2 regions of the Leuconostoc citreum genome follow, and region 1 is predicted to be linked to the other one. Evidence: a T-box and tRNA genes for the amino acid it is inferred to sense, from the RefSeq annotation. Region 1 holds a T-box; the other holds one or more tRNA genes.
The links. A T-box is a leader RNA that pairs with one kind of tRNA and senses whether it is charged. The one in region 1 lies ahead of thrS (threonine--tRNA ligase), so its partner is inferred to be a tRNA-Thr.
Positions count from the first base shown of each region.

Region 2: it encodes a tRNA-Thr, which carries the amino acid that the T-box ahead of thrS (threonine--tRNA ligase) is inferred to sense. The anticodon was not compared.

Region 1 is NZ_CP042410.1:1,128,132-1,131,416, forward strand. Features, by position in the region: gene thrS (threonine--tRNA ligase) at 17-1,978, opposite strand; T-box leader at 2,070-2,275, opposite strand; gene FGL72_RS09910 (hypothetical protein) at 2,312-2,434, opposite strand; gene larD (D/L-lactic acid transporter LarD) at 2,538-3,257, opposite strand.
Region 2 is NZ_CP042410.1:136,790-140,074, forward strand. Features, by position in the region: gene lysS (lysine--tRNA ligase) at 1-1,328, shown strand, start outside; tRNA gene FGL72_RS00725 (tRNA-Asn) at 1,410-1,482, shown strand; tRNA gene FGL72_RS00730 (tRNA-Asn) at 1,610-1,682, shown strand; tRNA gene FGL72_RS00735 (tRNA-Thr) at 1,712-1,784, shown strand; gene FGL72_RS00740 (peptidoglycan amidohydrolase family protein) at 2,137-3,285, shown strand, end outside.

The sequences.
Region 1 (3,285 bases):
TTTACAAATCAATTAGTTAGTCATTTACTGGACGTGAGTAATTGGCAACATCAGCTAGAATTTCACTTTGGAAATCTGCAAAACGCATTGTTCTTGTTTTTTCTTCACCGTACTTACGTACTGTAACTGTCTGTCCGTCAACTTCCGAATCACCTAATACTAATGTATATGGGATTTTATTAGTTTGTGCTTCACGAATCAAATAACCCATTTTAGCATCTTTTGTTTCAACGTGTGCTCTAAGTCCCGCAGCTTGTAGCTGTGCTTGAATGTCATTAGCATAATCGCCATGAGCACCAAGGTTAACCGGAATAATTTGCACTTGTAATGGTGATAACCATGTTGGGAAAGCGCCCTTATACATTTCAATAAGGTACGCTGTGAAACGTTCCATCGTTCCAACAATACCACGATGGAGCATCACAGGGCGATGATTGTCTTGGCCATCTGCGCCAATATATGTCAAATTAAATCGTTCTGGCAATAGGAAGTCTAATTGAATAGTAGACATCGTTTCTTCACTGCCCAAAGCTGTTTTCGTTTGAACATCTAACTTTGGTCCGTAGAAAGCAGCTTCACCTTCTGCTTCATAGTAATCCAATTTCAAATCGTCCATGGCACGTTTCAACTGTGCTTGAGATTTTTCCCACATATCGTCATCATCAAAATATTTTTCAGTATTTTCAGGATCACGATAAGACAAGCGGAAACGATAGTCAGTGATATTGAAGTCACGATAAACGCCCATCATCATCGTCAAAATTGATTTAAATTCTTCTTCAAGCTTTTCTGGTTCAACAAATGTATGACCATCGTTAAGCGTCATTTCGCGAACACGTGATAGCCCTGTTAAAGCACCTGACTTTTCATAACGATGCATCATGCCTAATTCGGCAATACGTATTGGTAACTCACGGTATGATCGTGGCTTATGATTGAAAACCATGATATGTGATGGGCAATTCATTGGTCGTAATTCTAAAAATTCTCCCTCGCCCATGTCCATTGGTGGGAACATATCTTCACGATAATGATCCCAATGGCCTGAAGTTTTGTATAAGTTCAAATTTGACAAAACTGGTGTGTACACATGCTGATAACCATTAGCTAATTCTTTATCAATGATATAGCGTTCTACCTGACGGCGAATCGTTGCACCGTTTGGTAACCAAACGGGCAAGCCAGAGCCGACTTCTTGACTAGTAAAGAACAAATCCATGTCACGCCCAATCGTACGATGATCGCGTTCTTTTGCCTCTTCGCGTCGTTGAATTTCAGCATCAACATCTGCTTGCTTCCATTCAGCAACACCGTAGATTCTTTGCATCATCGGATTGGATGATTTTCCACGCCAGTAGGCACCAGCAACAGAAGTCAACTTAAAATGCTTAATCCAGCCAGTAGATGGCACCAGGCCCCCTTTATCCAATTCGATATGATCCCCTTGAACCGCAATCGTAATTTTTTCATCTTCTGGCAAATCAGAGATTAACGCAATTTTATAAGGATCTTCCGCAAACATGCTTAACGCTTCTTCACGGGTAATTTCACGTGATACGATTGGCAAATCTTCTTTAACTATTTTATGCATCATAGCTTCGATTTCAGGGAAATCCTCCACAGAAACCTGGTTACCAGCCCCATTGTCAGTGTCATAATAGAAACCATTGTCAATAAATGGTCCGACACCAAAATGCATATTAGCAAACTTTGGTATCCGCTTCAAGGCTTGTGCCAATAAATGTGAAGCAGCATGACGCAATAATGATATTGCTTCATCATCACTAGTCGTAATTAATTGGAAATCGCCTGATGCTGGTATCATGTCGTGCATACCCACATAAGCCCCATGCAACTTAGCCGATACAGATTTTTTGGCTAATGACTTTGATATACTTTCTGCAACAGCTAAAGGTGTCGTCCCCTCGGGAAAAACTTTAACGGCACCATCTGGAAAAGTAAGACTAATTTCTGACATATTAACAATATTCCTTTCATTTGACGTTTGTTTTAATGCAAACGTTTCTGACATTTATAAAAACAAAAACGTCCCCTTGAGTCATGCGACTCAAAGGGACGTTTCACCGTGGTACCACCCAAGTTTAGCACATAAAGTGCGACTTAAATGACAGCTAACGGTGTCACCCGAATGGTTTTCAAAACTTACTTACCACTACTCAAAGGTAGTCTTTTCCGTGCAAATTACCCATTTTCACCAAACATGGATTCTCTTAAAAATTGCAAACAGTCCAGTTGTCCTTATCAACGTTATTGTGATTATTTTAGCACTGTTCACACCGTTGTGCAACAATTACTTTGGGTTGATTTCTGTTAATACAAGCGCTAATGCTTCCTTAGCCACTGCATCATGATCTAAAATACCATTGTCAAAAGCCGTTTTTAATGCATCATACTGCTGTTTTGTTAGTGTCATAATATCTTCTCTCTAAAAAATAAATTAATACTTTAATTATAACGAAGGGACGGCAAAATTCAAGTACAAACAGGTCCACTGAATTGTAAATAAAAAGGTCTCACTAGAGACCTAGATAATATTTTGAAAACAGTGCTGCAAAAATGGCACCAACAAAAGGTGCTAGTCCTGGTACCAAGACACCATACTTAAAATCAGCATCTGCGCGATTTTGCCATGGTAACATGGCATAGGCCAAACGCGGCCCCATATCTCGCGCTAGATTCATTGCAAAGCCAGTTGTGCCACCCATTCCCATGCCAACTGCCCAAACAAGAAAACCAATGGCTAATGGCACCATTCCTGGTACATGACCTGCTCTTGCTGAAATGGCTAGAATACTAGTCAAAAACACAAATGTCGCAAAAGCTTCCACAAAGAAATTACGTGGTAGGTTGCGAATAGCTGGCGCAGTTGAGAAAATATTGCGGACAATGACTGGATCAATATCTTTTTCTGATAATTTAAATTGGTCAGCATACATCACGTAAACAATTAAAGAACCCGCAATTCCCCCTAACACTTCGACCACACTAACAATTAAAAAATAAGTTATATCTATTTTGCCCAATACCAGCTGAACCATCGCCATTGCTGGATTAATAAACACATCCCCAAATACAAATAGCACAATTGTGATACCAAATCCCCAAGTCGTAATCGCAAAAATATGCCCTGAACCGTGATATTTCGTCCGGTTTAATACCTCGTCAGCGTGTACGCCAACACCAAAAATGATCATTAGGGCTGTGCCCATGAACTCAGCCAACAACTGGTGTATCATTTGTAATCTCCTAAGCGGTCGCAAATCT
Region 2 (3,285 bases), 870 kb from region 1:
TGGAAACGCTCGAAGCAGAACAACATGAAGTTGTGATTGCTGGTCGTATGATTGCTAAGCGTGGTGCAGGGAAAGTGATTTTTGCTGATTTCCGCGACGTTTCAGGCAAAATTCAAGTCTATGCTAAGCGCGATGATTTGGGTGAAAATTATCCAATTATTAAGCGAGCTGATTTGGGCGATTTCCTTGGTATTAAAGGAATTATAATGAAAACTGAAGCGGGTGAATTAACCGTTTTGGCAACCGAATTAACGCATTTAACAAAGGCTTTACGTCCCATGCCTGACAAGTTCCATGGTATTGCTGATGTTGAAACTCGCTATCGCAAGCGTTATTTAGATTTGATTGCTAATGAGGAATCATTCAAGAAATTCCAATTACGCTCGAAGATAATCTCAGCAATTCGTGCTTATATGGATTCACAAGACTTTATGGAAGTTGAGACGCCAATTTTACAAACAGAAGCTGGTGGTGCTGCTGCGCGGCCATTCATCACACATCATAATGCACTTAATATTGACATGTATATGCGAATTGCGACTGAATTGTACTTGAAGCGTTTGGTTGTTGGTGGCTTTGAACGTGTTTATGAGATTGGCCGTATTTTCCGAAATGAAGGTATGGATCCTAAGCATAACCCTGAGTTTACAACAATGGAGACATATGCTGCATATATGGACTTCACAGACGTTATGGACGAAACTGAAGGCATATTCAAAGCAGCTGCTTCGGTAGTCTCTTCCGATTTAAAAGTGACGTATCAAGGGACAGAAATTGATTTGGGTTCAAACTTTGCGCGTAAGCATATGGTTGACTTGATTAAAGAACAAACAGGTATTGATTTCTGGCAAGACATGTCTGTCGAGGCAGCACAAAAGTTAGCTGACGATAAGCATGTTAAATATGAAAAATATTGGGGTGTTGGTCATATTATCAATGCATTCTTCGAAGAGTTTGTTGAAGACACACTGGTACAACCAACCTTTGTTTACGGTCATCCCGTCGAAGTATCGCCATTGGCTAAACGTAACGCTGAGGACTCTCGTTTTACAGATCGTTTCGAACTGTTTATCATGGGTAGCGAGTATGGCAATGCCTTCACTGAGTTGAATGATCCCATTGATCAGCGCGCACGTTTCGAAGCGCAAGTTGCTGAACGTGAAAATGGGAATGATGAAGCAGAAAATATCGATGAAGATTTCATTGAAGCACTTGAATACGGTATGCCGCCAACAGGTGGCTTGGGCATTGGCATTGATCGTTTGGTCATGCTGCTGACAGATTCTGATACGATTCGTGATGTTTTGCTTTTCCCAACAATGCGTTAAATTGTAAAAACTAATTATCAAAAACGCTTGACACATCGCCTAGTTATTCGTTATAATAATTAAGTTGTGTTAAGCAATTATTCCGACTTAGCTCAGTTGGTAGAGCACCTGACTGTTAATCAGGTTGTCGCCGGTTCGAGCCCGGCAGTCGGAGTTATATGAGAAGCAAATCTTAAAAGATTTGCTTTTTTTGTGCCATTTTTCTGGGTATCTTTATCGAAAAAAGTGTTGACATTTTTAGTCAAAACTGGCATAATTAAATAGTTGTGTTAAGCAATTATTCCGACTTAGCTCAGTTGGTAGAGCACCTGACTGTTAATCAGGTTGTCGCCGGTTCGAGCCCGGCAGTCGGAGTTATCAGGTAACCTCAGTGTTATCTACTTGCCGATGTAGCTCAGTTGGTAGAGCACGGGTATCGTAAACCTGGGGTCGGAGGTTCGATTCCTCTCGTCGGCATCAGTTTAAAACCTTCAATCATAAATGATTCGTGATTGAAGGTTTTTTTGTAATGTTGAGACTAATTGATTAGCTCAGTGTTATGTTGGTAATTTGAAAAATAAGCAAATGACGAGGTACAAAATACTTACTAACAAAAGATAAAAACAATTTGATTACAATATGTTGTTATTCTTATTAAAATGGCTGTTATTGCGAATCGATGTGATACAATAATGGCGGTGTAATTGACTTGCCTGATGACTCAGTGGTGATGGTCTACTTGTTTGCAAAATAGCTAAGTACTAAGTATTTCAACTTACTGCTTCCCATTGGTGCCAAAGGTATAGCCGTTTAATAATGGGAGAAAATCATGTTTAAACCTTGGTCTATTTTATCAACGTCTGTTATCATCGCAACAGCACTAACTACTATCAGTTTAAAGCAAGCAAGCGCGGATACAATAACTGGCGCAGCAGTAGCCGACAATAAAACGCAGACAGTAACAACGCCAATAACAGCTGACGCTACTATGGTGTTAACTGCAACTGATGTTAACCGTCACCAAAATGTTGCAACGGTAACGAGTAAAGTACCTGATAAAGCCAGTGACACAAAAAATGATGTTTCAGTAACAACGGCTAGAGATAAGAGTCAGAAACAAGAGATTGTTCAAACCCCAGACAAACAAACGAGTGCTGGCAATGATATACCAACAGATATACAAGTCTCTCATTCAGTGGCGCGTGATGACACATCTGCTACTGAAACGACAGACACAGACAAGACATCGGAATCTGCCAGTGCTGGTAAGGTAGTGGTCAATCAAGAGACACATGAACATACTAATTCTCTGCAAGTAGCAACATTAACTAGTTTTCAAAACCAAAGGACCTTTCGGGATTCTAATCGGGATTCTAAAATACAAGCTCGTTCTGGCTGGGTAAATGATAATGGTCAAAGAAAGTACCAAGAAAATGGTCATTTTATCAGTGGTGAGAAGAAAATAGATAACTACTGGTATAATTTTGATAACAACTATGTCATGTCACGTGGTTTGACACAATTACCAAATAAAATCGTGTACTACAATGCGCAAACTGGGCGAATGGTGTATGGGTATCTTTGGTACAATAATGATTTTATGTACTTTGATGATTATGATGGTCACATGATTAAGGGTGAACGGCATTACGGTAATAACAGCATGGAGTATTACGATAATTCTGGTATGCAAGTACGTGATGCTTATGTCTGGGCTGGTAACACATTTTATTATATGAAGCCAAATGGCGATGCGGTTAAAGGTGTGCGTTATTATGGTAATGGCAATATGGAATTTTATGGTGATGATTTCAAGCAAGTACGTAATAATTATGCACAAGATGCTGCTGGCCGATATTATTTAACTAGTAATGGGGATGCTTTCAAGGGTGTTCGCAACGTTGGTAATAGTTTTGAAATTTACGGTAACGATTATAAACAAGTTATCAATCAATATGTCGCTACTGGCAGTACCTTT